2 regions of the Paraburkholderia sp. D1E genome follow, and region 1 is predicted to be linked to the other one. Evidence: riboswitches for the same ligand, from Rfam matches in the RefSeq annotation. Region 1 holds a riboswitch; the other holds the start of a gene.
The links. Region 1 has a riboswitch for glycine ahead of ACUN0E_RS14170 (D-amino acid dehydrogenase). Riboswitches for the same ligand answer to the same signal wherever they lie in the genome.
Positions count from the first base shown of each region.

Region 2: another riboswitch for glycine. It lies ahead of gcvT (glycine cleavage system aminomethyltransferase GcvT); the one in region 1 lies ahead of ACUN0E_RS14170 (D-amino acid dehydrogenase).

Region 1 is NZ_JBQYMB010000001.1:3,139,330-3,154,325, reverse strand. It holds gene ACUN0E_RS14225 (hypothetical protein) at 1-444, shown strand, start outside; gene ACUN0E_RS14220 (sugar efflux transporter) at 618-1,940, shown strand; gene gnd (phosphogluconate dehydrogenase (NAD(+)-dependent, decarboxylating)) at 2,366-3,403, shown strand; gene ACUN0E_RS14210 (HAD family hydrolase) at 3,419-4,123, shown strand; gene ACUN0E_RS14205 (ankyrin repeat domain-containing protein) at 4,250-4,786, opposite strand; gene ACUN0E_RS14200 (hypothetical protein) at 4,880-5,005, opposite strand; gene ACUN0E_RS14195 (hypothetical protein) at 5,313-5,435, shown strand; gene ACUN0E_RS14190 (hypothetical protein) at 5,495-5,683, opposite strand; gene ACUN0E_RS14185 (phosphoketolase family protein) at 6,060-8,453, shown strand; gene ACUN0E_RS14180 (acetate/propionate family kinase) at 8,466-9,629, shown strand; gene ACUN0E_RS14175 (BON domain-containing protein) at 9,632-9,892, opposite strand; gene ACUN0E_RS14170 (D-amino acid dehydrogenase) at 10,423-11,634, opposite strand; glycine riboswitch at 11,809-11,902, opposite strand; gene ACUN0E_RS14165 (LysR family transcriptional regulator) at 12,126-13,085, opposite strand; gene ACUN0E_RS14160 (MFS transporter) at 13,266-14,612, shown strand; gene ACUN0E_RS14155 (M20 aminoacylase family protein) at 14,703-14,996, shown strand, end outside.
Region 2 is NZ_JBQYMB010000001.1:9,357,327-9,372,322, forward strand. It holds gene ACUN0E_RS41975 (hypothetical protein) at 1-112, shown strand, start outside; gene ACUN0E_RS41980 (DUF2156 domain-containing protein) at 102-1,139, shown strand; gene ACUN0E_RS41985 (NAD(P)/FAD-dependent oxidoreductase) at 1,151-2,467, shown strand; gene ACUN0E_RS41990 (acyl-CoA dehydrogenase) at 2,484-3,641, shown strand; gene ACUN0E_RS41995 (phosphopantetheine adenylyltransferase) at 3,748-4,128, shown strand; gene ACUN0E_RS42000 (thiamine pyrophosphate-binding protein) at 4,181-5,890, opposite strand; gene ACUN0E_RS42005 (L-serine ammonia-lyase) at 5,966-7,354, opposite strand; gene ACUN0E_RS42010 (alginate lyase family protein) at 7,383-8,513, opposite strand; gene gcvP (aminomethyl-transferring glycine dehydrogenase) at 8,630-11,566, opposite strand; gene gcvH (glycine cleavage system protein GcvH) at 11,662-12,042, opposite strand; gene gcvT (glycine cleavage system aminomethyltransferase GcvT) at 12,106-13,224, opposite strand; glycine riboswitch at 13,306-13,477, opposite strand; glycine riboswitch at 13,512-13,612, opposite strand; gene ACUN0E_RS42030 (hypothetical protein) at 13,765-14,118, opposite strand; gene ACUN0E_RS42035 (oxidoreductase) at 14,314-14,996, opposite strand, start outside.

The DNA.
Region 1 (14,996 bases):
TGCGCGGCACTCGTCTCGTCGTTCTGCGTCGCGCCGCTTGCACATAGCGCCGATCCCGCTGCCGCGCCCGCGCCTGGTGCACCGGTCGCGGCAGGCACGCAAGCGGCCATGCCGGTCGCAGCGTCGGCTACCGCGCCCGACGACACCTTCCTGCTCACCATCTTCCTGCGCCACGACGAATCGAAGCCGCTGCCGAAAATCAACGACCAGTTGCGCGCGCAAGGATTCTTCAAGACCTTTCCGCCGCCCGGCATCGAGGTGGTGTCGTGGTACGTGATGATGGGTATCGGCCAGGTGGTCACGCTGCGTGTACCGGCCAGCCGTCTGCGTGAAGTCAACCGGGCCATCGAGACGACAGCGTGGGGCGGTTATCGCACCGAGTTCTATCCGACCTACGATTACAAAGCGCAAGCGCAGCAAATGCGCGCAACGGACGGCAAGTAGCGTCGTCTATGCCGTCAGTTCGTCTGCAACGGCACGCAACATAGATTTGGGATGCGGGACTACGGGTTTACGTGCCCGCAAGTCAGGCCGATAATGCCCCGGTTGTTCCGGCCACGAAGTCCGCGGTGCGCGTCGCGTCGCGGGCTCGCTCTCCCTGACCCACCGCCCCCCCCGTGTTGAAAACCTCCCGCTTTTTCGACCAGCTACGCATCCCCGGCTTCAAGCCTCTGGCTGCCGCCACCCTTATGCTCGGCGTGGCGATGTCGTTCACCGCTCCGTATCTGTCGCTGTTCGGCGTCGAGCGCGCCGGCATGACGCCGCTCAAACTCGGCATATTCATGACGCTGATCGCCGCCAGCGGGGTGCTCGCCAGCACCTTCGCCGGCCGGTGGAGCGATGCGAGCGGACGGCACCGGCCGCTATTGCTGGCGGCGCTGGTGGCCGCCGCGCTCGGCTATCTCTGTCTATGCGTGGTGCGTGATTACCGGCTGTTGCTGGTGGTGGGCATTGTCTTTATCGGCGCGGGCGGCTCGGCCATTTCGATGGTGTTCTCGTTCAGCCGTGCGGCGCTGCCGGTGCCCGATCCCGCGGAGCGCGCGTTCGCCAGCGCCACGTTGCGAACGATCCTCTCGGCCGCGTGGGTGTTCGGTCCATCGGTGGGCGCACTGGTGCTTGCCGGCGCCGGTTTCTATGGGCTCTTCCTGTTCGCGGCGGCCAGTTTCGCGGCCTGTGCGACCATCGTCTGGCGCATGCGGGAGCCGCAAGGCCATCTGGGCGATCACACCGTGGAAGACACGGCCTCGGAGCCGTCGGCCTCCATTACCGTGCCGCCGCTGACCGCGCCCGGCGACGAGGCGCATGAGGACCTGCCGGGCGTCGCCTCGCCGAACGATATCCGCCGTGCCGTGGCCGCGCTCACCCTGCTCGGTCTGGCCGCAAACGCCACCATGATCGTGCTCCCGCTTTACATCGTGCACGGCCTGAACGGCACGCATCTCGACGTGTCGGTCATGCTCGGACTCGGCGCCCTGATGGAGATTCCGATGATGCTCGCGCTCGGCGCGAAGTCGTCGACGCTGCACAAGCCTAGCTGGCTGGCGGCCTGCGCGGCGGTCCACGCCGTGTATTTCGTCGCGATGTCGCTCGCGGGGTCTGTCCACGTGCTGATTCCGATGCAGATGCTCAACGCGTTCGTGGTGGCGGTGACCTCGTGCCTCGGCATGACTTACGTGCAGGATCTGATGCCGCAATCGCCCGGCCGCGCGACCGCGCTGTTCTTCAATGCGGCGCGGGTCGGCTCGATTCTCTCCGGCGTGTTATCGGGTTTGCTGGTGCAGGCATTCAGCTTTCGCGGCACATTCCTGTTCTGCGGTTTGCTGGCACTTTGTGCACTGGTGCTGTTCGCCGTGCCGGGTTATCGCTATCCGCAGATGTGGCGCGCGGTGCAGCGTATTGCGCGCACGCAATACGGGAAGTTTCAGGCACGGCGGCGCTAGGGTTTTCAATTCCGTTTGCAATTCCTGTGCTGCACGCGCTTCGCGCCGCCCGCACCCATCCCCCGGCCCAAAGGCGGCGGCCGCGAAAACATCCACCCGATCGCCTGCCCGAAGTGTAAGAAGGTAGTTAGCCAAATCGAAGCCGGCGTCTTGACTACGGCTCACTCCGATGCACGTCGGGAACTTCAGGCTGCGCAAAACCTCTGCAAAGAAGCGTATCGTCGTTTGATGCAGGCGGGAATGCCCGATTCACTGCACGGGCGATTCAGGGCTGCTACCGTGTGTCCATCGGATCACGGCAACGCAACGCCAGCAACTGGCAACTACGGTTAGGAAAGCCACTCGCCGCAAGTCAAGCGCGCGGCATGGCCGCAGTAGGTCGAATCAGATCGGGCAGCGCAACGAGACACTTTCCGGAGCGAGATATGCAGCTAGGCATGATTGGATTGGGACGCATGGGCGCGGACATGGTGCGACGCCTGACGAAGGGCGGTCAGCAATGTATCGCTTACGACGTGCAACCAGCAGCGGTGGACAAGCTGAAACAGGACGGTGTAGCAGGCGCAGCCTCGCTCGAGGACCTGGTCGCGCAGTTGCAGAAACCGCGCGCGGTGTGGCTGATGGTGCCCGCGGCGGTCGTCGACAAAACGCTTGAGAACCTGGTGCCCTTGCTGGAGCCTGGCGACATCGTGATCGACGGTGGCAACTCCTACTACCACGACGACATTCGCCGCGGCGCCGATCTGGCCAAACGTCAGCTTCACTATGTTGACGTCGGCACGAGCGGCGGCGTCGCGGGACGCGAGCGTGGCTACTGTCTGATGATCGGTGGCGAAGCGGAAGTCGTGAAGCGGCTCGAACCGATTTTTTCGACGCTAGCGCCGGGAACGGGCTCGGTGCCTGCCACGCCGGGCCGCACAGCCAGCGCCAGCACGGCCGATCAAGGCTTCCTGCATTGCGGACCGCAGGGTGCGGGGCACTTTGTGAAGATGGTCCACAACGGCATCGAATACGGAATGATGGCCGCGTATGCCGAAGGCCTGAACATTCTGCGCCACGCCGACGCCGGCAAACACGCGCGCGAAGCCGATGCCGAAACGTCGCCGCTGCGCCGTCCCGAGCTTTACCAGTATGAATTGAATCTCGCCGAGGTCACCGAGGTATGGCGGCGCGGCAGCGTGATCGGTTCGTGGTTGCTGGACCTGATCGCAGGATCGCTCGTCAGTGACGCCGATCTGCAAAGCTACGCCGGACGCGTATCGGATTCGGGCGAAGGGCGCTGGACGGTGGCGGCAGCGATCGACGAAGGCGTGCCGACGCCGGTGCTGAGTGCGGCGCTGTTCGCGCGGTTCAGCTCGCGGGGCGATGCGGATTTTGCGAACCGGGTGTTGTCGGCCATGCGGCACGACTTCGGCGGTCATGTCGAGAAAGCGGCCGCGCCGGCCGATGGACAGAAGCGTTAATTCACGGGAGCCGCGATGGAAGCCACCAACGCCACGCCTCACGACGTCGTGTTTCTGTTCGATTGCGATAACACGTTGCTGGACAACGATCATGTGCTCGCGGATTTGCGCGCGCACATGATGCGGCAGTTCGGCGAGCAGAACAGCACACGGTACTGGGAAATCTTTGAAGACCTGCGCGCGGAGCTGGGTTATGCCGATTATCTGGGCGCGTTGCAGCGGTATCGGCAGGAGCATCCGCGGGACACGGGCTTGTTGTTGATGTCGTCGTTTCTGATTGATTATCCGTTTGCGAACCGGCTTTATCCGGGCGCATTGGATGCGATCCGGCATGTGTCGCAGCGAGGGCCTGCGGTGATTCTGTCCGACGGAGATGTGGTGTTCCAGCCAAGGAAGATTGCCCGCTCGGGCTTATGGGACGAGGTCGAAGGGCGGGTTTTGATTTACATCCATAAGGAGCAGATGCTCGATCAGGTGATGGAATGTTATCCGGCCCGGCACTACGTGATGGTGGATGACAAATTGCGGATTTTGACAGCCATGAAGAAGAGTTGGGGTGAACGGCTGACGACGGTTTTTCCTCGCCAGGGGCATTACGCTTTTGATCCCAGGGAGATTGCAAGCAATCCGCCAGCGGACGTGACGGTTGAGAGGATTGGGGAGCTGGCCGGGATCGATCTGGATGGTTTGCTGAGTGGAGGCACTGCGGGAGGGGCTTAGGCTTTCTGCCTTTCTGGCGGCGTTGCGCGTGCGTGTCAGTGCAAAGAACGCAGGCTTCGCAACGGAATTGATGAAGCTGAGTGGCTGTGTAGCGACGCTAGCGCGCTACACAGCTACGTTTAGCGCTCAGGAACCCGCTTTCTTTAGTTGCGCGGGCGTATCTGTCGCCCCCATCTTGTTGGCGGCATCCAGCGGGGTGAATCCACTCGCGTCTCGCGCTTGCGGATTCGCACCGTGCCCGATCAGTAGGTCGACGATCTCCGTGCGGTTGAACATCGCCGCGATCATCAACGCGGTGCGGCCATCGGGCGACGCGCCTTCGACATCCGCGCCGTGCGCGAGCAAGATTTCAATGACAGCGTTGAACCCCTTGAAAGCAGCGCCCGCAATGGGTGTCTGTCCGTTGTCGTTACGCAGATCCGGATCAGCCCCGTGCTCGAGCAGCGCGCGTACCGCATCGACATGACCGTGATAGCTCGCCAGCATGACAAGACTGTCGCCCTTATCGTTGCGCAAATTCGGCGGCACGCCTTTTTCGATTACTGTGGCGAGCATGGCGGCATCGCCGCGCCGTGCGAGATCGAAAACTTCATGCGCCAGTTCGATCAAGGCCGGATCGATCTCCGGTTTGGCGGGCGGGGAAGGTTCAGCGTGGTCCGTCAATGCAATCTCCTTGCAATAGTCCTGGCCGCCAGGCGGCACGGGAAGATCGTTCAGGATACACATTTTGCGCCGCTGACGCCCACCCAGTGGTGGCTACAGCTTGCCGAGCACCGTTACCAGCAATCCGAACACGCCCACCAGAACGGCGACGCCCGCGCACAACAGCACGAGCGAGAGAACAAGAATCAGGGGCGCTTTGAGGCGGCTGGGTGTCGACATGGTGGCTGTTCAGATGATGGGCGAGCGGGACAGGACGCGCCAGATGCGGTCCGCCGTCGCGCATTTAGCATGGCGAGCTTAGCCGCATTCACTTAATGCTCGCTTAAAGTCTAGCGCAAGACCGGCAGCCTCCGGCGAGCCGACTGTCCAACAGCGTACAGACTTATCGACCAAATGAGAGCATGATCCTTGCTTGGCGCACGGCAAGAACGGGTCTATTCAACGTCAGCCATGCGCGCAATCGGTTGCCCACCTTCGCGTCGCAGGCGATAAAACGCTGTGCGGCCGGCGGGCTAAAGGAAAAATCATGACATCCGCAATCTGGGGCACCCTGGCCGGTATAGCGCTGATGTTCGGCGCTTCGATGTACCTGCGTCAGCTTCGTCTCATACACCGCCCGGATCGCCGCTGGACAGGCAAGAAACGTTGATTCGTCCTACATCCCCGAAAAAAGGAGGCCCTATGTCACCTGTACCTACCCAAAAACGCTCACCATCGCCGTTGCGCCCAGCCGATTCGCCAGGCGCCGTGCGTGACCGCCGCGCTGAACTTGGCCGCGCCGATGAAGCGCGCGCCGAGCAGCGTGAACAGGATGATGCGCGCAACGACCCCAATGCCAGCAAATGGCGCTACCGTCCGCCACAGCGCGAGGAGAAAGAGCAGGAGTAACGCTTTCAACTGAACACCAGCGAATGAACAGACGAACGGGCGCTAGCCAACGTTCGGGCCGGCAATCGGATCGGCCACTCCATTGTCCATGCACGATCCACGCTTCCCACGCGTGCACGAAAGCGACGCACGTACGTCGCAAGATCAAGGTTCGAACGATCCGTCGAACCATGACGTATGCTTCCTGTCAGACCCCTGACGATTCCCGGCCCGATTCCCGAAAGCCCTGAGCAACGGAGCTTTGCCGGAATGCTTGCGTCATGTTGCGTTATGTCATGCGCATGACATAACGGCCGGCATGGCTGGCTTCTCCGCCAGCCACGTCACGAACAATCGCTGCAGCACCCGCTAACCTGCCTGACAGTCCTTTCCAAGGAGTGACGCCATGGCCGAAGCAACCACCCGTCCGACCCCGCCGAAAACCCTAGAACCCGAAACGTTGCGCAAAATGGACCGCTACTGGCGCGCCTGCAACTACCTTTCGGCCGGCATGATCTATCTGCGCGACAATCCGCTGCTGCGCGAAGCGCTCAAACCCGAACACATCAAGAACCGCCTGCTGGGCCATTGGGGCTCGGACCCAGGGCAAAGTTTCCTGCTGGTGCATCTGAACCGGCTGATCAAAAAGCTCGATCTGGACGTGATCTATATCGCCGGCCCGGGCCATGGCGCGCCTGCTACGCTGGCCCACTGCTACCTCGAAGGCCACTACTCGGAAATCTATCCCGACCGCAGCGAAGACGAAGCCGGCATGCGGCGCTTTTTCCGGCAGTTCTCGTTTCCCGGCGGCATCGGTTCGCATTGCACGCCTGAAACGCCCGGCTCGATTCACGAAGGCGGCGAACTCGGCTATAGCCTGTCGCACGGCTACGGCGCAGCGTTCGACAATCCCGATCTGATCGTCGCGGTAATGATCGGCGACGGCGAGGCGGAAACTGGCCCGCTCGCCACGTCATGGCACTCGAACAAATTCCTCAACCCGATTCGCGATGGCGCGGTGCTGCCGGTTCTGCATCTGAACGGCTACAAGATCGCCAACCCGACGATCCTCGCGCGCATTCCCCGCGAGGAACTCGACGCCTTGCTGACCGGCTACGGCCACAAGCCGTATTTCGTCGAAGGCGACGATCCTGACACCATGCACCAGCAGATGGCCGCGACGCTTGAACAATGTATCGGCGAAATCCGCGCGATCCAGCAGCATGCACGCGAGGCCAATGACGCAACGCGGCCGCGCTGGCCGATGATCGTGCTGCGTTCGCCGAAAGGCTGGACCGGCCCGAAAGAAGTCGACGGCCATCAAGTGGAAGGCTCGTGGCGCGCGCACCAGGTCCCGGTGCTCGATCCGGTCACCAATAGCAGGAGTCTGAAGCTCGTCGAGAGCTGGCTGCGCAGTTATGAACCGGAGTCGCTATTCGATGAAGCAGGGCGTCTGGTCGAAGAGCTGCGCGAACTGGCGCCCGTCGGCACGCGGCGCATCAGCGCCAATCCGCATGCGAATGGCGGCATGCTGTGTAAAACGCTCGACATGCCGGCGTTTCGCGACTACGCGGTGGCCGTAAAAAACCCCGGCGGCTCCTACACGTCGCCCACTGAGGTGCTCGGCACGTTTCTGCGCGACGTGATGCGCAAGAACATGACGAACTTCCGCGTATTCGGCCCCGACGAAACCGCCAGCAACAAGCTGACGGCCATCTACGAGGCCTCGGAGAAAACCTGGCTGGCCGAAACCATGGCAAGCGACGCCGACGGCGGCGAACTCGCCGTGGACGGCCGCGTGATGGAGATGCTGAGCGAACACACGCTTGAAGGCTGGTTCGAAGGGTACGTGCTGACCGGGCGTCATGGACTTTTCGCTACCTATGAAGCGTTCGTCCACGTGATCGATTCGATGTTCAACCAGCACGCCAAGTGGCTGGAGAAAGCAAAGCGCGATCTCGGCTGGCGGCAACCGGTGCCGTCGATCAACCTGCTGATCACGTCGCTGGTGTGGCGCCAGGATCACAACGGCTTCACGCACCAGGACCCGGGCTTTCTCGATGTTGTCACCAACAAGAGCCCCGACGTGGTGCGTATTTACCTGCCTCCAGATGCGAATTGTCTGTTGAGCGTCGCCGATCATTGCTTGCGTTCGCGCGACTACGTCAATGTGATCGTCGCCGACAAGCAGCCGCATCTGCAGTATCTCGACATGGAATCGGCCGTCACGCATTGCACCAAGGGCATTGGCATCTGGGATTGGGCGTCGACGGATCAGGGCGTCGAACCGGACGTGGTGATGGCGTGCGCGGGCGACATCGCGACAATGGAAGCGCTCGCCGCCGTGCAGATTCTGAAGGAGCGCTTTCCTGAGTTGAAAATCCGCTTCGTCAACGTGGTCGATCTGTTCCGCCTGATGCCTGAGCATGCGCATCCGCACGGCCTGTCCAGCCGCGATTTCGATTCGCTGTTCACCACCGGCAAGCCGGTGATCTTCAACTTCCACTCGTACGCGTCGCTGGTGCACAAGCTGACGTACAACCGTACCAATCACGACAATCTGCATGTGCACGGCTACCACGAGAAAGGCAACATCAACACGCCGCTCGAACTGGCGATCATCAACCAGGTCGACCGTTTCTCGCTGGCTATCGATGTGATCGATCGCGTGCCGGCGCTGCGCGGCGTTGGCGATCACGTGAAAGAGTGGCTGCGCGGGCAGATCATCGAGCATCTTGCTTATGCGCATGCCGAAGGCATCGATAAGGAAGAGATCCGCAACTGGACGTGGAAGGGTTAGGCGGAGCGTGCCATGGAGACTCATGAGAAGACCGGCGACCCGACGCAGCCCCCGACGATTCTGGTGCTGAACAGCGGGTCGTCGTCGCTGAAATTCGGGCTGTTTACGCACTCCGGCGGTGACGAAGCATTGCTGCTGGAGGGCAGCGCCGAAGGTATTGGACGGGACGACGGCAGCCTGCGCATCAAGTCGCCCGACGGCCGCGTGCTGGTGCAACAGGAGCATGTGATGCAGTCGCAGACCGACGCGTTGCAGAAGCTCTCGCGCGTACTGGCGCAACAGAAGCACGAGCGGCCTACGGCGGTGGGGCATCGCGTGGTGCATGGCGGCCCGCATTTGCGAACGCATCTGCGATTGACGCCTGAAGTCCGGCAGCGTTTGCAGGACGCCGTGCACTTCGCGCCTTTGCATATTCCCCCGGCGCTGGCGCTGATCGACGAGGCAACGAAGATTTTCAGCGATGCGCAGCAATTCGCCTGCTTCGATACCGCCTTTCACGCGACGCTACCGCCGCGCGCGGCGCAGCTTGCGTTGCCGCGCCGCTATGTGGATGCGGGAGTGATTCGTTATGGCTTTCATGGGCTGTCGTATGAATCGCTGGTGAAGCGGCTCGGCGCCGAATTGCCGCCGCGTGCGGTATTCGCTCACCTGGGTAACGGTTCGAGTTTATGTGCGTTGCAGGACGGCAAATCCGTTGATACATCGATGGGATTAACGCCGACCGGCGGCGTGCCGATGGGCACGCGCAGCGGCGACCTTGACCCGGGCGTGCTGCTGTATCTGATGCGCGTGGAGAAGCTCGATGCCAACGCGCTGGAGACGCTGTTGAATCGCCAGAGCGGCCTGGCCGGTTACGCCGATGGCGAGAGCGATATGCAGGCGCTGGAGAAGCGCGCCGCGGCAGGCGATGCGAATGCATCGCTGGCGCTGGAGGCGTTTGCTACTGCTGTGCGCAAAACGATTGGTGCTTACGCGGCTTTACTGGGCGGGATCGATTTGCTGGTGTTCACGGGTGGCATTGGCGAACACAGTGAGGAGATTCGCAGACGCGTGTGCGAGGGGCTTGCGTTTTTGGGGCTAGCGGAAGGTGATCCGGCGAGCAAGGTGAGGGCGATTCACACTGAGGAAGAAAAGCAGATTGCGAGGCATTGCAGGAGGCTATTGCAGGCGGGTTGATGCTAATTTGCCTTGATCGTGGAGTGATCGGAAACACCGGTGACACCGAACAAACGGGAGACGTCTTCGAGTGCAGCAATTCGTTGCTGTTCATGTGGAAGGATGCCGAGCAGGGTGATGCGCCCGTGTGAGACTTTGACTTGCAGGGTATTGGGGGGCACGGCGGCATCCCAGGCCAGGCGCCGTGCAGCTTCTACGGCGATCTGTTTATCGGAGAGGCGCGTGCCTGCGTTTCTGCGCGTGGTGTGGCGGGATCTGGTCATGAAGATTCCATCGAGAGGGACACCGATTAGAGAACACTAGCAGATGCAGCGGGTTTTGCCCTGGCGGCGCTTCACTCCGGATAAGCATCCAGGCAGGGCAGCCCTGCCTGGACCATCGCGAAAGCGCTGCAGATAGTTCTAAACAATGTTTTGCGATCAGGCTTCATCGAGCACCTCACCGAGTCGAAGCTGACGGCCCCCTAAACGCGCAACCGAAGCCCCATGGTTTCCGAGGCGGACCCGTCCGCGACGCACGCAGTGCGGAGTGGGAGCTGACGACTCCTTTGTCACCAGCGCCGAGTGTGCGAAGACACAGATTCCAGATGGACCACTACCGCGACTGCGCGGGGGACCCGCTTATAAGCTAGCGGTGTGAGCTGCTTTCTTTTGCCTACTTTTCTTTGCAGCAGGCAAAGAAAAGTAGGTGCCTGCCCCGCACAGGGGCGACGCTAATAAACCAATAAGAATTCAAGGAAAGGCCAACGCAGCAGGCAACCAGACGACCAAAGCGCCCCGCAGGCAACCAACCCTTATTGAACAGCCCCCGCCACAACCTGCGCAGTAGCCGCCGACAACGTCCACCCCAGATGCCCATGCCCGGTGTTATAAAAAACGCCGCGCCGTTTCCCGCGCCCCACCTTCGGCAACATACTCGGCAGCATAGGCCTCAATCCAGCCCATGGAATCACCTTCGAAGTCGACACCTCAGGAAAATACTGTCGAGTCCAGTCGACCAAAGGCGCAATGCGATCCGACCGGATATCCCGATTGAACCCATTGATCTCCGCGGTCCCCGCAACCCGGAACCGATCCACGCCAAGCCGGCTGGTGACGATCTTCGCACTGTCGTCAAGCAAACTGACCCATGGCGCGTTCTGTTGACTCACTTCATCATCGAGACAAACGGTGATCGAATAACCCTTAACCGGATAGATATTCACATGATCGCCAAGCATCGCCGCAAAATCGCGGCTCTTCACGCCGGCGCACACGACGATCCGCTCAAAGGCAAAGCGCTGTGACTCGCCCTCGAGATTAACCGTCAGGGAAAACTGTCCTTCAGCCGGCTGCTCGATCGCCGCGATCTCGGCATCGTAGTGAAACTCCACACCGTGTCGCACGCAGGCGTCCGCCAGGCCGCGGGTGAACTTGTGAATATCGCCGGTGGAATCGGAAGGTGTAAAAAAGCCGCCGTAAAACTCGCCCTTTATCGTCGGCTCGATCGCATGCAACTCACTCGCCGTTACCGGATTCCGGTCCAGTCCACCTTCGCGCAGCAACGCATTCACCTTGCTCGCCGAATCGAATTCCTTGCGCGTCTTATAGATGTGCAAAATACCGCGCCGCTCCAGATCGAAATCGATCCCTTCGCGCTCGGCAATCGAAAACAGATGCTCACGCGCAGCAATCGCGAGCCGCACCGTTTCGACGGTGTTCGCACGGTAGTGCGGAATCTGCCGTAGAAATTCACCCATCCACGAATACTTGTGCCACGTGGGCATCGGATTGAGCAGTAGCGGGGCGTCGCGCGTGAGCATCCAGCGCAAGCCTTTCAGCACGGTGGCCGCGCTGTTCCAGACTTCGGCATTGCTGGCCGACAACTGGCCGCCGTTGGCGAACGAGGTCTCCATCGCCGCATAGCGATGACGTTCGAACACCGTAACGTGGTGGCCGCGCTGCGCCAGGGCGTGAGCAGTCGTGACGCCGGTAATGCCGGCGCCGATAATGGCGATTCGTGACATGACATGATCCAGAGTAGTTGAGCATCACCGGTGTCGATTTCGTGTCGAAACCGGCGTCGATGCCCCATCTGTCCATGTACCTGAGAGTTTCTTCCCGTGAGCATACGCGCGCAATTTAGGCGGTATGCAGGGAATCCCCTTCGGTGGGCGCGCACGGCGCCGCTCTCCAGATGTTCCAGCTGCGCGGTCCTTTTGCCTGAGAGTTTCCGGGGCGGTTGCTCCGTCGGCGTCGTCACAATCCTCTGACGATCTCTCCCGCGCTGCATTGCAGAACGGCTCGACAATACCGGGCAAAAAACTTCACCGCAAGTGTTTCCTGCAATGCGACGCCCGATCGGCCCTGCCGGGAGCTGTGCACGGCACGCTGAAAAGGCCCATCCACGTAGGCGCGCCCACGCTGGGCTCACGGTCGCGCCTACGGCGCCTGGGTCCGAGGCGTCGGCATGTTCACCGTGGGGCGTTCAATTCCCGCAGCCGCCACCAGGCCATGCTCACGGACGCACCCTGGGCTCCTGCGCCCGCCGCCCCGGCGTCGCACCGGCGCGCTGGTACACCCCCGAGAACGCGGTACAGGCAGTGCGAATCATCTCGATTAGCGTTGCAGCGACGGTGGTGGTCAGATCGATATCCCGGCAGATCAAGCCGATCGTCATGTCCGGCAGCGGTTCGGTCAGACCGATCTTGCGCAGCAGTCCCTTGTACGGCGCCGTATGGAACGGCAGTTCCGACCACAGGCTGATGCGGTCGGTGGTGCTGGCCATCTCCAGGTATAGCGACGTCGACGTGCAACGCAGCACGTTTTTCGGCGGCGCGATGTCCTGGCTGCCGAACAGCGTGCCGATCAGGCTCGTTGAATCGTCGAGCGCGTCCCAGCTAAGCCATGCCGCCTGGGCGAGCCCCTGCAGAGAATGCGTGCCGCGCAGCGGATGGCCGGTGCGCACGCCCAGCGTCGTGGCGATGGTGTAGAGCGTCTCCCAGTGGAAACGCGTGTCGGTCGGCTGACCGATGCGCGAGACCAGGCCGAAATCGATCGAGCCGTCCGCGAGGCCTTCCTGGATCTGCGGCGGACGCAATTCGAACACGTTAATGGTGACCTGCGGATAAACCCGTGAAAACTCCCGCAACGCCTCAGCAAACGGCCCGGCAGACGTCACCGGCGTGACGCCCACCGTCACGGTGCCGCGCGCGATGCCGAGCAGCGTGGAGATGTCCTCGTGTGCATGGCGCAGTTCCTGTTCGATCGCGCGCGCGTGGCGAATCAGGCTTTGTCCGTACGGCGTGAGTTGCGTGCCCTTGGCTGAGCGCACGAACATCGGCGCGCCGAGTTCCGCCTCCAGATCGGACAGCGCCTTGCTCACGGCCGGCTGCGTGACGTGCAGCGCACGCGACGCCTCGTGGATGCTGCCGTTCTCCGCGACGGCGATCAATGAGCGCAATTGGTGAAGTTTCATCGTCGAATCCACTCGAAGGGTGCCTCGGCTGTATGCCGCCGCAGCCTCCAGTGTGGGGATAAATAAAAGTGATAGCTATAAAAACAAACGATTTGCGCTCGGAAATTGACGACCGCACTGTTCGGTTGACGTCGGCCGCAAGGCGACGCAGCCCCTTCCACCGGAGTCATCGGAATCGTCATGGCAAATCTGCACACCTCGCTGCAACCCGCGTCAGTCGACGCGGTGTCTCAGGGGCCGGTTCAGGGGCTCGCTCCGTTGTCGGATCAGTCGTCCGCTCAGCCACGCGCCTCGAAGTTCGCGCTGATCGCCGCGACCACGCTGGGCAACGGGCTGGAGATGTTCGACTTCACGATCTACAGCTTCTTCGCGGTCCTGATCGGCAAGCTGTTTTTTCCGTCGCATACGGCTTTCGGCTCGCTGCTGATGGCGGTCGCCACCTTCGGCATTGGTTTCGTGATGCGGCCGCTGGGCGGCATCCTGATCGGTAACTACGCGGACCGGGCCGGTCGTAAAGCGGCGATGACGCTGACCATCGCGCTGATGGCGCTCGGCACGGCAATCATCGGCCTTGCGCCCACTTATGCGCAGATCGGCCTGTTCGCACCGCTCCTGATCGTGCTCGGCCGATTGCTGCAAGGCTTCTCGGCAGGCGGCGAGATCGGCGCGTCGACCACGTTGCTGATGGAGTCGGGCGTGCGGTCCACACGCGGTTTTCTGGTTGGCTGGCAACTGGCGAGCCAGGGTGCGGCGGCGCTGGTCGGCGCGCTGAGCGGTTTTCTGCTGTCGCATTTCCTCGCGCCTGCCGATCTGGAAAGCTGGGGCTGGCGCATTCCGTTCCTTTGCGGTTTGCTGATCGGCCCGGTCGGGATGTATATCCGCCGCGCGCTGGATGAAACGCACCATGCCACGGCGCGTGAAAGCAGCGCGTTTCGTGAGGTGATGGCGCGTCATCTGCGGCAAGTGTGCGTCGGTGTTCTCATGATGGTCGGCGGCACGGCATCGATGTACATCGTCGTGTTCTATATGCCGACCTATCTGATCCGCGTGCTGCATATGCCGCCGGGCACCGCGTTTCTATCGGGTTGCGTGGCGGGCGCGGTCTTGCTGATTGGTTCGCCGCTCGCAGGTCTGCTGTCGGATCGCCTGCCGCGTCGCAAGCCGCTGGTCGTCGGCGCCACACTGCTCGGCGCCGTGTTGATCTATCCGGCGTTCTGGCTGCTCAACCACACCGCGCAACTCGGCGTCGCGCTGACGGTGATCGCCGCGCTGGTTAGCTGTCTCGCGGCCGCTTCCAGCTCGGTTTTTCTCATTCTCATGGAAGGCTTTCCGAAACATGTGCGGGCCACGGGTTTTTCGATGGTGTACAGCATCGGCGTGTCGGTATTCGGCGGATTCGCGCAATTCATCGTGACGTGGCTCATCAGCACGACCGGCAATCCCATGTCGCCGGCCTGGTACATGGTCGCGTGCAGCGCGGTGTCGCTCGGCGCACTGGCGGCGTTGAAAGAGCGCCGCGCCGACTGAGCGCACCGGCCAGAGATTTCAATTAAATGCAGCGCAGCCCATCATCAGAGACGGCTGGCAGGACCACCAGAACTAACAGGAGAACATCGCATGCTTGAAGCACAAATCGTTGAAGCGGAACTGCAATCGGCCAAACTGATCAAGGACGTGGTCGCCGACGAACAGACCTTTGTCGATCTGCGCCGCCAGATTCACGCGCATCCGGAAACAGGCTTCGACGTCGTCAATACAGCGGAACTGGTGGCCGGCTTGCTGAAAGAGTGGGGCTACGACGTGCATACCGGCATCGGCGGCACGGGTGTGGTCGGGCAACTGAAACTGGGCAACGGCACGCGCAGGATCGGCATTCGCGCGGACATGGATGCCTTGCCGATTCACGAGCAG
Region 2 (14,996 bases), 6.2 Mb from region 1:
GAAGCCGTTCGGCGTGAGCTTCGAACCCGCCGCGCATCCCGACTTCGAGCGTTTCCGCAGTAGCTATGTCAACGCGTGCGGCCGCAAGCCCGGGGGTCCTCATGGGACGTAACGCTTCGGCGCCTGCACTCGCCGATCAGGAAACCATCAAGGCCGTGCAGACGCTGCGAACCCATGCGGACCACCCCTCGGCGCTACTCGCGATCAACCGGCAAACCGCGCGCTTTTGCGCGCCCGGGATAGACGGCCTGATTGCCTATCGACTCGCGGGTCGCCGACATCTGGTGATGGTCGCCGGCATTGCGGCCGCGCACGATCAGCGCGCGGCGTTGCTCGACACCTTCTTGCTCTGGGCGCACCGCGAGGGTCGCAAGGTCGTAGCTGTGCAGATGCTGCACGAGGATGCTGAACTTTTCGCGAGCCGTGGTTTCAGTGTCAATCAGATCGGCGCCTCCTACAGTGTGCGGCTCGATCGGTTCAAAATCTCGGGTACACCGTTCATCAAACTGCGCAACAAGATTTCGCGCGCGCGGCGCAGCGGCGTCGCCGTGCTCGAACTCGGCGTCGACTTGCCGGCAAGCGGCGACGTATGGGACGCCGTCGCCGCTATAGACCGGGCATGGATCAAGGATAAGGGCACCAAGGAGTTGGCCTTTCTCATTGGCGAATTGGGTGCCCCCGAGGCGTTCGACCGTGCGATCAAGCGTCTTTTTATCGCCATGGCCGACGATGTGCCAGTGGCATACATCCTGTACACCGCGAGCTTCGGCCAACACGCCGGCTGGATGCACGACCTGAGCCGGCGCAACCCGGACACGGCGGCCGGCGTCATGGAGCTCGTCAACATTACCGCCATCGAACGCTTCAAGGCCGAAGGCGCGCCGATGCTGAACTTCGGCTTCACACCGCTTACCTCGCTTGCAGACAGCAACGAGTTGCCGGGCGCATACAGCCGCGCCACGGCGTGGGTTTTTCGCCAACTGGCGCAGCACGGCAGTGTTATCTATCCGGCTCAAGCGCAGTTGCAATACAAGCTGAAATGGGCGCCCGATCTGATTCAGCCCGAGTACATTGCGTTTCAAAAGGGCGCGACCGCGGGTGGACTGTGGCAGTTCCTCCGTCTCACGGGGGCAATCTAGTGACATTGAATATGTCCGCTTCCCTGGCATCTCGCCAGCCGTATTCGACGGTCTGGCTCCCGTTCCCGCTCGACGAGCTTGCGCCCGCGCCAAGCGGCCACCTGCGCTGCGACGTCGCGGTGGTCGGCGGCGGCCTGTCGGGCTTGTCGACCGCGCTGCATCTCAAGTTGGCCGCGCCCCAACTCGACGTCCTACTGCTCGAGGCGGGACGCATCGGTTACGGCGCGAGCGGCCTGAATTCAGGTCAATGCGCGCCGCGCATCGGACCGGCCATCGAAAACCAGGTGCGGTCACTGGGCGAAGAATTCGCGCGTGCGGCGTATGACTATTCGCTTGGCGCAGTTGAATTCGCAGCCAGGTTCGCGAAAGACCTGGCGATAGATTGCGAACTCCGCTGTGCCGGGCAATGGCAAGTCGCCCTCCGAGACGCCGATGCGCTCAAGCTCGAAAGGCGGGCGGCGGTGTATCGATCGCTTGGGCTCGACGTGCCATTGCTCGGTGCCGATGCGGTACATGCATCGTTGCCGGACGCATACCGCATACGCAACGCGCTCGTCTTTCCGGCCTGGTTGCTCAATCCGGGCCGATTATGTGTGGGGATGAAGCGAGCGGCTCTCGCCCAGGGCGTGCGCATTTTCGAACATGCACGAGTGGAGCGGTTGGAGCGCGACATCGGCACGCTGCACGTCGGCTCCAGCTCGATCCGGGCGTCGCGAATGGTGCTTGCAGTCGACGGTGCCATTGGCGGGCTGATCGCGTTTCGACGGAGTGTGCTGCCGGTCACAGCGTTCGCCGCCGTGACGCGCGCCCTTTCCTGCGCGGAGCGTTCAGCGATCGGCTGGACGCAGGGCCAGGGTCTCTACGATGCGCGCCCCATGTTCAATTTTTTGCGACCGATGGCCGATGGCCGCCTGCTGATTGGTGGCGACTATCGTTACGCGCGCGACACACAAGCCGGCGTCGCTCAGAAGCCGCAAGACGCGTCGCATTTGCTTGCACAGTTGTCCCTGTTCTTTCCATCAGTGCGTTCGATCACTGCGGACGTCGTCTGGCACGGACTGCTCGGCTGCACTCTAAATGAATGGCCGATTGTCGCCCCACTCGATCGCGACGGCCGCCACTGGCATATCGGCGCGTGGAATGGGCACGGCGTCGCACTTGCCCTTCGCGCCGGCCACGATCTCGCCTATGCAATGACAGGGCAAACCGCGCTGCCAGGCATTCCATGGCACTGCCCGAGAGCGGCGAATTTGCCACATAACCTGATTGCCATGCTGGTTCCCCTGTACCTCGAATGGCTTCGCCATTCGAGCCGAATGACCATTTGAAACGAGGTAACACTTCATGTTCTTGCAGGAATCACGCGCCGTATTGGCGCGCTACGCACCGGGGCTGGACGCCGAACTGACCCACCGTGGCCTGTCGGCCCTGGAGTCGATGGAGCCTCAGGCAATCAAGGCGCTGATCCACCAATACCGGCTGCCGCGCTTGTGGGTACCGTCCTCACTGGGCGGCGCCGCGATTTCACCGTACGACGGCATTCGTATGCAGCGCGCCATTGGCGCGAGCGCACCTTCAATGGCGCTCATGCTCACCATGCACAACTTCACGGTCAGCTTCTGCAATGCGCTCGCCGATCATGTACCTTCGTGCGCGCACATGCTGCACGACGTTGCTCACGACAATCTTCTGGTCGCGTCCGCTTTCGCGGAGGGCCGCCGCGGTGCCGGCATCCTGGACTCAACCGTTTTCATGACCCCCGACGGAGACGACTTCCGGATTAGCGGCAGCAAAAAGCCCTGTACGATGGCGAATTGCATGGACATCATCACGGTCGGCGTCGCGCTGCAGGGCGCGGACGGCGCCAAACATACCGGCATGGCAATTCTGCCTGCGGATGCAGCAGGTGTGACGCGGCGTGCGTTCTGGAACGTTCCGCTACTCGCTGCCGCGGACAATCATGAACTGTGCTTCGACAACGTGAAGGTGTCGGCTGATCAGTTGCTGCTTGCAACCGAAGACGACGCCGAGACCGCGCAGATAGTGGCCGTTGCCGAAGTGCTGGGCCTCTGCTGGTTCGAGATCGTCGCATCAGCCAGCTACCTTGGCGTGGTGAGCGGCATGGCTGCGCGGGTCGTGGCGGATCGCGGCGTGGAGGAGTCAGAGCGCGTGCTGCTTGGCAGCGAACTGGAGTCTGCGCAAGCAGCGCTCGATGGTGCAGTTCATCTGATGCAAACGTGCCCACCCGACGAGGCGTTGCTTGCCCGCGTCCTGATGATACGTTTTGGCGTTCAGCGCGCTATCGAGCGGTGCGCCATGCACGCGGCGGAGCTCGGCGGAGGTCTCGCATTCATCCGCGATGGTGAAATGATGACGCTGCTTATGGCAAGCCGATGTCTCGCTTTTCACCCAATCAGCCGAAAAGCGGCGCGCCCCATGATCGCAGCGTGGCTCGAAGCGGACGCTGGCGACGCACCCGACTTGCAACGGGCCGCGAACTGACACCAGTACGATTCGGCAAGCTGTGGCGCAGGCCGCTGCTTGCCGCATGACGGGCATGCGCTCCCGTATGCGCATGCCCGTCATGCTGACCTACCAGAGGCGAACCATGAAGTATCTCATTGTCGTATCGCTAGTGTTTGCCGGCGTCATTCATCTTTTGCCGCTCAGTGGGGCGCTCGGCGCGAGCCGCCTTGCGAGTCTTTACGGTATCGCGGTCGAGGAACCCAATCTTGCCGTCCTCATGCGCCACCGTGCGGTGTTGTTTGGGTTACTCGGCGCGTTTCTGATCTATTCGGCGTTCAACGCGGCGATGCAGCCGGTGGGGTTCGCCGCGGGCGCCATCAGCATTTGCGCGTTTTTGTGGCTGGCATGGTCGACGGGGCATTTGAATATGCATCTCGGGCGCGTTGTGATCGTCGACGTGGTGGCGCTGATGCTACTGATTCTTGGAGCGTGTGGGCGTTGGTGGTTGGTGAAGTCTGCTTGATCGCGGCGTTCGTGCGATCAAGCAGATCCTCGCACGCACCACGCTGCACGGCTCATTCCCCTCGCAGCTTCCGCCCCTGCTCCCGAATCTGCTCCAACGTCGCGCCTGGCGTGCTCGCCTCCTGCGGCATCCGGATCTCGATGAGCGCCGCGCACGGTGCTTCCATGGCGCGCCGCAAAGCCGGCAGGAAATCTTCTGTGTGCTCGACCGTCTCGCCGTGCGCGCCGAACGACCTCGCGAACGCGGCGAAGTCCGGATTCGTGAGACCGGTACCGTGCACGCGATTCGGATAGTGCCGTTCCTGATGCATGCGGATCGTGCCGAAGTGGTTGTTGTTCACGACGATAAAGATCACATGCAGGTCGTACTGCATCGCCGTCGCGAGTTCTTGTGCGGACATCATGAAACAGCCGTCGCCGGCTAATGCGACCACTGCACGTTGCGGATACATCGACTTCGCCGCGATCGCCGCTGGTACGCCATAACCCATCGCACCACTGGTCGGCGCAAGTTGCGAGCGGAAATGCCGATACGAGAAATGCCGATGCAGCCACGTCGCGTAATTGCCCGCACCGTTGGTGAGGATCGCGTCTTCCGGTAGATGTGCGCGCAACTGCTGGATCACTTCGCCCATTTGCACGTCGCCAGGAATCTGGCGAGGTTTGCGCCAGTCAAGATAGGCGCTATGTGCGTCTTGCGCCGTGCCCGCCCATGCGGGCTTGTCAGAAGAAGGCTTTAGTTGGGCAAGCAGCGCTGCCAGTTCCGGCATGCCGGACACGATCGGCAAATCGGCTGCGTACACGCGGCCTAGTTCTTCCGCGCCTTGATGGACGTGCACCAACGTTTGCTTCGTTTTCGGAATGTCGAGCAGCGTGTAGCCGTTCGTCGTGGCTTCGCCCAGACGCGGTCCAAGTGTCAGCAGCAGGTCCGCATCGCGGATACGTTGAGCAAGCGCGGGATTGATGCCGAGTCCGACATCGCCGGCATAGTTTGGATGCTCATTGTCGAGTGTGTCCTGGAAGCGGAACGCGAGGCCGACCGGCAATTGCCAGTTCTCCACGAAGCGCTGGAAGTCCGCGCATGCAGCGGGTGTCCAGCCACTGCCGCCGGCGATCACCATCGGACGTTGTGCGCCTTCGAGCAACTGGCGCAGCTGCTCGATCTGCCCAGCAGACGGCGACGCCGCGACTCGCTTGAATGCAGGCGCGCCGGCAACAAGGTCGCACGCATCGCTCAACACATCTTCCGGCAACGACAACACGACCGGCCCTGGCCGCCCCGACGTCGCCGTGTGAAACGCATGGCTCAGATATTCGGGAATGCGCTTCGGATCGTCGATTTGCGCGACCCACTTGGCCATCTGCCCGAACATGCGCCGGTAGTCGATTTCCTGGAAGGCCTCGCGGTCGAGATGCTCGCGCGCGCATTGACCGATTAGCAGGATCATCGGCGTGGAGTCCTGAAACGCGGTGTGCACGCCGATCGATGCATGCGTCGCGCCCGGTCCGCGCGTGACGATGGCGACGCCCGGACGCCCGGTCAATTTGCCGACTGCTTCGGCCATGTTCGCGGCCGCCGCTTCATGCCGGCAGACCACGGTCTGGATGCGGTCGGTTTCGTCGTGTAGCGAATCGAGCACGGCGAGAAAACTCTCGCCGGGTACACAGAAAACACGCTCGACGCCGTGTGTCAGCAAGGCATCGACGACGAGGCGCGCGCCCGTGGTTTGGGCGGCGGGAGAAGATTCAGAAGCGAGCGGCATTGCGATGAAGCCTCCATGCGTTGCGATGGGTACGACCGGTACAGTTGAGTCGTTGCCGCATCGGGTTTGCGTTTCTCAACATTCCACAATATTCACCGCTAGTCCACCGCGCGACGTTTCCTTGTACTTCGTCTTCATATCCGCGCCGGTCTGCATCATCGTCTTGATTACAGAGTCCAGCGACACGTAGTGGGTGCCGTCACCGCGTAGGGCCATTCGCGCGGCATTCACGGCTTTTACCGAGCCCATCGCGTTGCGTTCGATACACGGAATCTGCACCATCCCGCCGACCGGATCGCATGTCAGCCCGAGGTTATGTTCCATGCCGATCTCAGCAGCGTTCTCGACTTGAGCAGGCGTGCCGCCCATCACCGCCGCGAGCGCGGCCGCGGCCATCGAACAGGCCACGCCGACTTCGCCCTGGCACCCCACTTCCGCGCCTGAAATCGACGCATTCAGCTTGTACAGAATGCCGATCGCCGCTGCCGTCAACAGGAAGTCGATCACGCCTTGCTCGTTCGAACCCGGCATGAAGCGCGTGTAATAATGCAGCACGGCGGGGATGATGCCGGCCGCGCCATTGGTCGGCGCGGTGACCACGCGCCCGCCCGCGGCGTTTTCTTCATTCACGGCAATGGCGTAGAGATTGATCCAGTCGACCATCGACAACGGATCGCGTAGCGCCAGCTCAGGATTACCCGACAACGCGCGGTACAACTGCGGCGCACGGCGCTTCACCTGGAACGGGCCGGGCAAGTTACCGTCTGCACCCGGATTGTTGATGCCGCAACCGCGTGACACGCAGGACTGCATCACGTTCCAGATCTTCAGCAAGCCGGAACGTATCTCCTCTTCCGTACGCCAGACGCGTTCGTTTTCCCACATCAGTTGCGCGATGCTCTTGCCGGTCGAATCGCACAGTTCGAGCAATTCGTTGCCGCTGCGAAACGAATGCGGCAATTGTTCGACGGCGCTTAGCACCTTCGTGTTCGGCGCGCCCGCCGTCACCACAAAACCGCCGCCCACCGACAGATACGTCGACTCGCGCAGCGTCTCGCCCTGCGCATCGAACGCACGCAGTATCAGGCCGTTCGGATGCTCGGACAGCGCCTGGCGATAAAACGAAATGTGATCTTTCTGGACGACCGGTACGTCGTGCGTGCCGAGCAAGGCGAGCTTGCGCGACGCCTTAACTGCTTCAAGCCGTTGCACGATCGTGTCGGGATCGACCGTGTCGGGCGCATCGCCCATCAAACCGAGCATCACGCCGCGATCGGTGCCGTGCCCCTTGCCGGTCGCGCCGAGCGAACCGTACAGATCCACTTTCACCGACGCCGTCGCCTTAAGCAGCCCGTCGCGGTCGAGCCCTTGCGCGAACATCAGTGCCGCGCGCATCGGCCCAACCGTATGCGAACTGGACGGACCAATGCCGATTTTGAAGAGATCGAACACGCTGACTGCCATTTACTGCTCCCTGCTGATAAAAGTTAGTTTAGCGCGCCGGCAGCGGCAAACACACGGCGAGCCACGCGGGTGGCGTCGGTGCGAGCTGCAGCGCGATCGGCGTATAGCGTCCGTCGAGACGCGCCGCCAGGTGAAACAGTTCCGTCGCGTTTTTCGGGTCCCATTGACCCGAATAGCCAGGCAAACCGGCCTCGCGACGTCTGGCATCGAACGGAACGTTCGAATGCACGAATTCTTCATGCGTCTTGCTGCCGTCCGCGTACGGCGTGAGCCAGTTCAGTGCGACTGCCAGCGAGGCGCCGTTCGTCCCCTTCTCCGGCAACCAGTTGCGGTTGTGGCGGCGCGCGGCGAGCGCAGCGATCACGAGCGGCTGCAGGTCGTAGGTGACGTAGTGCAGCGCGTCGCGTTCGCCGAAGTCGAATGTCGAGCCGTCCGGCGCGATGTTGTCGCCGATATGCTCGTCGAACAGGCGCTGCGCCGCATTGATCATCTTGCGGTTATCTAGCGTGAACGCGGCCATCGAGATCAGTTTGATCCGGTGGCTTTGCCAGTTGTTCTTAAACGTGCCCTTGAGCGGGCGCGGCTGTGCATCGATCTGCCCGATGTAGCCGTTCGCGAGCTTCGTCAGGAACGCCATCGATGCATTGCGTGTCTTCACCGGTAACGCGCTCGCGGTCATGTCGTAGGCGAGGATGAGGCCTTCGAAATGGGTTTCGTCGATCGGATTGAAACTGGGTTGATAAGTCGTGACCCACGCATACAGCAAGCGGTCGACCAGCTTCAGATAACGGTCGTCGCTCGTTGCGCGCCATGCGAGCGCGGCGTCACGCAGCAGATCGAGATCCTTCTCCGCCTCGACGCTTTGATCGTAAATGCCTTCGTGCGGCAGCGTGCCTTCGGTATGCAGTTTCGCCAGCGCATGCGGCGGGTCGTTCAGATGTGCCTGCACATTGCTCACCAGTGCTTTGACCCCTGGATCGGCATTCGTGCGCTCGCTGGTTTGCAGCGCGGGCGCTGCACAAAAATTCATTGCGGCGTGCGCCTGCCGCAGCGGCAGCAGCACGGCTGCGCCTGCTAACAACAGTGTGCAAGTCTGCTGCCACGTCTGGACTCGCCTTGCTCCGGTCCGGCTTTGCATCAATCGCACCTTTCGCGCCATGCGAAACTCCTCGTTAGGCTGATTCGGTGTGTGATGTTAGCCGTTTGCGGACACAAGCGACAGAACCGCGCAACGCCTGCTTACAACCTTCAGGCGATGCGCGGTCAAGGCCATGCTTACTCGTAATCGGCTATCGGCACGCAGGAGCAGAACAGATTGCGGTCGCCGTACACATTGTCCGCTCGGCCGACCGGCGGCCAGTACTTCTTCGCGATCAGCGTGGGCAGCGGATACGCGGCGGTTTCGCGCGCATACGCATGCTTCCAGTCGTTCGCGATGACTACCGCTGCCGTATGCGGTGCGTGTTTCAGCGGATTGTCTTCGCGGTCCGAGCGACCTTCTTCCACAGCGCGAATTTCCTCGCGGATCGCGATCATCGCTTCGATGAAGCGGTCGAGTTCTTCCTTCGACTCCGATTCGGTCGGCTCGACCATCAGCGTGCCCGGCACCGGGAAGCTCATGGTCGGTGCGTGGAAGCCGTAGTCGGCGAGGCGCTTGGCGACGTCGTCGACAGTAATGCCACTGGTTTCCTTGATCGGGCGCAGGTCGAGAATGCATTCGTGCGCAACCAGTCCGCCCGGGCCCGAGTACAGCACCGGATAATGCGGCGCGAGTTTGTTCGCGACGTAGTTCGCGTTGAGGATCGCGGTTTCGGTGGCAGCCGTGAGGTTCTTCGCGCCCATCATCGCGATGTACATCCACGAAATCGGCAGGATCGACGCGGAACCGTACGGTGCGCCCGACACGGCGCCGATACCGTTCGGCGCGCGCTCATAGCCCGACGAAATCTGATTTGGCAGGAATTGCGCGAGATGCGCGCCGACTGCGACCGGACCGACGCCCGGTCCGCCGCCGCCGTGCGGAATACAGAAGGTCTTGTGCAGGTTCAGGTGCGAGACATCGCCGCCGAACTGGCCCGGCGCGCACAGGCCGACCATTGCGTTCATGTTCGCGCCGTCCACGTAGACCTGACCGCCGTGCGCATGCACGATCTCGCAGATTTCGCGGACGTTCGCCTCGAACACGCCGTGCGTGGACGGGTACGTGATCATGATTGCCGCGAGCTTGTCGGCGTGCTGATCCGCCTTCTTCTTCAGGTCTTCGATATCGACGTTGCCTTGCGTGTCGCAAGCCACGACGACCACCTGCATGCCGGCCATTTGCGCCGACGCCGGGTTCGTGCCGTGCGCCGAAGCGGGGATCAGGCAGACGTTGCGATGTGCTTCGCCGCGCGACGCGTGGTAAGCGTGGATGATCAACAGACCGGCGTACTCGCCCTGCGAGCCGGCGTTCGGTTGCAGCGATACCGCTGCATAGCCAGTTGCCGCGACCAGCATCTCTTCGAGCTGATCGATCATTTCGCGGTAGCCGAGGGTTTGCTCAGCCGGCGCGAACGGATGGATCTGGCCGAATTCGGGCCACGTGACCGGCAACATTTCCGACGTCGCGTTCAGCTTCATCGTGCACGAGCCGAGCGGGATCATCGAGCGATCGAGCGCGAGGTCCTTGTCGGACAGGCTGCGCAGATAGCGCAGCATTTCCGTTTCAGAATGGTGACGATTGAACACGTGGTGCGTGAGGTACGCGCTGGTGCGTTCAAGCGCGGCGGGTACCGACGCGGTGTTCGACGCGGCAAGGGCTGCGTCGAGTGCGTCGACTTGCGGCACGTCTTTGGCGCCTGCTGCTTCTGCGAAGAGGGCGAGCAGATCGGCGAGGTCACGGCGCGTCGTGGTTTCGTCGATCGACAGGCCGACTTGCGTGTCGCTGACACGGCGCAGGTTGATGCGCTTCGCCTTCGCGGCGTCATGCAGCGCTTGTGTGCGCGCGCCGGCTTCGAAAGTGAGCGTATCGAAGAAGGTTTCGTTGACGAGCGTATAGCCGAGTTGCTTCGCGCCTTCAGCCAGCAACGCCGCGATGCGGTTCACACGCAGCGCGATCGTCTTCAGGCCGTGTGGGCCGTGATAGACCGCGTACATGCTGGCCATGATCGCGAGCAGCGCTTGCGCGGTGCACACGTTCGAGGTCGCCTTCTCGCGGCGGATATGTTGCTCACGTGTTTGCAGCGCGAGACGCAGCGCCGGATTGCCTTGCGCGTCGACGGTGACGCCGACGAGACGGCCCGGCATCTGACGCTTGAATTCGTCGCGCACGGCGAGGTAAGCCGCGTGCGGGCCGCCGAAACCAACCGGCACGCCGAAACGCTGCGTATTGCCGACGGCCACGTCCGCGCCCCATTCGCCCGGCGGCGTGAGCACGGTCAGCGCGAGCAGGTCGGCGGCGACCACCACGTGGCCGCCCGCTGCGTGGATCGCATCGGCAAGTGCGCGGTAGTCGCGCACATCGCCGTTCACGCCCGGGTATTGCAGCAGCACGCCGAACGCATTCGCGGTCGCGGCGTCCGCAGCCGGGCCTACTTTAACTTCGATGCCGACCGGCGTGGCGCGTGTCTTCACCACTTCGATGGTTTGCGGCAGCACGTCGTCGGCGACGTAAAACACGTTCGATTTCGGTTTACCGACGCGTTGCAGCAGCGTCATCGCTTCGGCGGCGGCGGTGGCTTCGTCGAGCAGCGATGCGTTCGAGATCGCCAGACCGGTGAGGTCGACGATCATCTGCTGGAAGTTCAGCAGCGCTTCCAGACGGCCCTGCGAGATTTCCGGCTGATACGGCGTGTACGCGGTGTACCACGCCGGATTTTCCAGCACGTTACGCAGGATCACCGCCGGGGTGTGCGCGTTGTAATAGCCCTGCCCGATGTACGAGCGGAACACCTGGTTCTTGTCCGCCAGCTCACGCAACGCGGCGAGCGCTTCCGCTTCGCTCTTCGGCTGGGCGAAGGGGCCGAGCGGCAGCGTTTCGGTGCGGCGGATCGTCTTCGGAATGACGGCGTCGATCAGCGCGGCGCGCGACGCGAAGCCGAGGGCTTCGAGCATCGCATGCTGGTCGGCCGAATCCGGGCCGATGTGCCGTTCAGCGAAGGCGTCATGCACTTCGAGCGCGGCGAGCGAGAGAGGAGTGCGGTTCATCAGACGATCCGGGTGTTCGAGCTTCATGAGGTTGTTCCTGCCGGTGCGGGCGTCCGTTCGACGATTGAATCGGACGCGCCGCGCCTGTCGGGTTTAAACGTAATGGTGCAACTTGCGATGAATCAGGCGCCGATCGCTTTCGAATATGCGTCCGCGTCGATCAGGCGGTCCAGCGATGCGTCCGCGGCCGGCTTGATCTTGAAGAGCCAGTTGTCGTACGGCGCGCTGTTGACGCCATCCGGCGTATCGGTGACGGCCGGATTCGCTTCGATGATTTCGCCCGAAACCGGCGCGTAGATATCGGAAGCGGCCTTCACCGATTCGATCACGGCGACGGTGTCCCCAGCGTTGACGGTCTTGCCCAGTTCCTGGACTTCGAAGAAGACGATGTCGCCGAGCGCTTCTTGCGCATGGTCGGTGATGCCGACCGTCAGCGTGCCGTCCGCTTCGGTGCGGACCCACTCGTGCGATTCGGTGTATTTCAGATCGGCCGGGATGCTCATCGGATGCTCCTATGCGGTGTGATTCGGTAGTGACTTAAAAAGTTAGACGCGCGCGCCGGCTGCTTAAACTGCGAGCACCTTGCCGTTGCGCACGAACGGCAGTTTTACCACGCTTGCGGGAACGTTTTTGTCACGAATCTGGACATGAACGGTGTCGCCCGGCTGCACGCCTTTCGGCACGCGCGCAAAGGCGATCGATTCCTGCATCGTGGGTGAAAAAGTGCCGCTGGTGATTTCGCCAACGCCCTGCGGCGTGACGACTTTCTGGTGAGCGCGCAGCACGCCCGCTGCCTTGCCGTTTTCCTTCAGCAGGATCAGACCGACGAACGCGGCCTGCGAGCCGTCGGCTTCGAGCTTGCCCTTACCGACGAATTCGCGTGGCGAGGTCAGATCGACGGTCCAGGCGAGGCCGGCGTCGAGCGGCGAGACGTTGTCGTCCATATCCTGGCCGTACAGGTTCATGCCGGCTTCGAGACGCAGCGTATCGCGCGCGCCGAGACCGGCGGGCCGCACGCCTTGTGCTTGCAGCGCGTTCCACAGCGCTTCGACGTGATCCGCCGGAACGATGATTTCGAAGCCGTCTTCACCGGTGTAGCCGGTGCGGGCAACGGTGAGTTCGCCGAACGGCGTGTCGTCGACGCGCGCTGCATTGAACGGCTTCAATGCTTCAGTGGCGGCGCGCGCGGCCGGCACGGTTTGCCAGACTTTTTCGCGGGCGTTCGGGCCTTGCACGGCGACGATCGCGTAATCGCGGCGCGGCGTGATGGTCAGGCCGAAGCTGCCTTCGGCGTTGAGCTGGCCGAACCAGGCGATATCTTTATCGGCGGTGCCGGCGTTGACGACCACGCGGAAGTGATCTTCGCCGAAGTAATAGACGATCAGATCGTCGATCACGCCGCCATTCGGGTTCAGCAGACAGGAGTAGAGCGCACGGCCCGGCGTTTGCAGCTTGGCGACGTTATTCGCCAGCGCGTATTCGAAGAAGGCGCGCACGCGCTCGCCGGTAAAATCGACGACGCACATGTGCGAGACGTCGAACATGCCGGCGTCGGTGCGCACGGCGCGGTGTTCGTCGATCTGCGAGCCGTAGTTGACGGGCATGTCCCAGCCGCCAAAATCGACCATGCGGGCGTTGAACGCACGATGGGTGGCGTTGAGCGGGGTGTGTTTGAGTTCGGTCATGGGGCCTCGGGCATCTCGCGAAACAAAAAAGGCCACGCGGCGCTACGCCTCGCGGCCTGCTGGCTGCGAGCGATTGCGTTGCATGGCCCCTCTGTCCTCGATACCTGAGAGATTGCGCCGCCGTGCGATGGTGAAGCCGTGATCGCTACGGTGAAACGCGCGCCCCTTCGGTGGGCAGCTTGCCGGAATCTGCTCGACGTACGTTCGATGTACGCGGCGCAGATGGCTACTGCCGCTCTCCAGAGTGCGAAAAACCGGTGCCTTGATGTTGCCTGGGCGCGGGTTTTTCGACGCGGTCGGTCCTTTTGCCTGAGAGTTTGCGGGTGTGCCCCTTCGGCGGCGCGGCCTGCGATTTTCTGCTGCCAGCACGCTCTCCCGACGCGTGCGGCGAATGTACGCGAGGGTCGGGGGCTTGTCAAATAAAGGCCCGTAAGGGGCATGGGGGTGCCGCTGGGGGATCGCGAATGTCAAAAAAAGCGCGGGACGTGATGCCCGCGCTTCTTTGCTTCAGTGCCTGAACCGGCGCGATTGTTCGCCGATTTATTCGCCGATGGCGTGCGCCGCGTTGTCCAGTTCCTGATTCAGCACGCGCTGTTCGTCGCCGGACAGGCCGCCGCCGTGTTGCGCCGCCATGTCATGAGCTTCCTGACGGATCACGTCGAGGCGGTGATGCAGCGCGCCGCCTTGTGGGGGCGGGTAGTAGCCTTGGTTGACGCGAACGTCGATGCGGCGGCTCAGGTTGTCGATACGGCCGTTAACCTGGTTCAGGCGCTGGTCCGCGATCTGCTGCGGGTTCGGGCGCGGTGCCGGCGCGGGTTGCTGGGGGGCCACCACGCAGGCGGCCAGGGAGCTGAGCAATGCGCATGCTGCTACTGCGCGGACGATACGTGGCATGGACTCTCCGGAAGTCGTTGTCGTTTTGTGGTGCTACTGGGGTAGCAACGGATTGCCGGGGATTCGCGCTGACCGCGAACACGGGGTTATTTGTAACGTTATGTTCCTTTCGGGGTTGTCAGGCTTTTTGCCTTGGGCGGTGGCATTGCCAGTGTGCCGCCGCCAGATAGCGAGAAAGCGCCCCTTAGGCAAAATTTAGCGAATACGCTCAAACGGTAGCCGGGTGCCTTCTTCCGAACTCCTGGCGGCCAGCTCGATAATCGTCATCACGTCGACCGCGTCCTGAGCGCTGACCGGAAATTTCACGCCGTTCTGAATGGCGTCGGCCAAGGCAATATAAAAGCCGACGTATTCTCCGTTGCGCGTAGGCACTTCCCGCTCCACTTCCTGATCGCCTTGGATCACACGCAGTACCCCCGCCGCATTGCCGGCGCCGAACCCGTCATCGCCAGGCCGCAAGCCGGCTTTCAACTGATCTTCCTGCGTATCGAGCCCGTGTTTCACATAGCTGCCCTGCGTGCCGTGGATCGCAAACCTCGGTGCGACAAGCGCAGTCAACGCGCTTGCATGCAACACCACTTCGAACTCACCGTACCCCAGTTGAATGTGCACGTAGTCCGGCGCGCTGGCCTGGTCGCGATGCGTCCGAACGGTCGCGGACACGGTCTGCGGTTCGCCGAACAACGCCAATGCCTGATCGATCAGGTGCGGTCCAAGGTCGAATAGCAAACCGCCACCGCGCGAAGCCTCCTCGCGCCAACGCTGCCGAACCTCCGGCCGGAAACGGTCGAAATGCGATTCGTATTGCGTGACGCGCCCCAACTCTCTGCCGGCGAGCAGGTCCCGCACGGTCAGAAAATCACCGTCCCAGCGGCGGT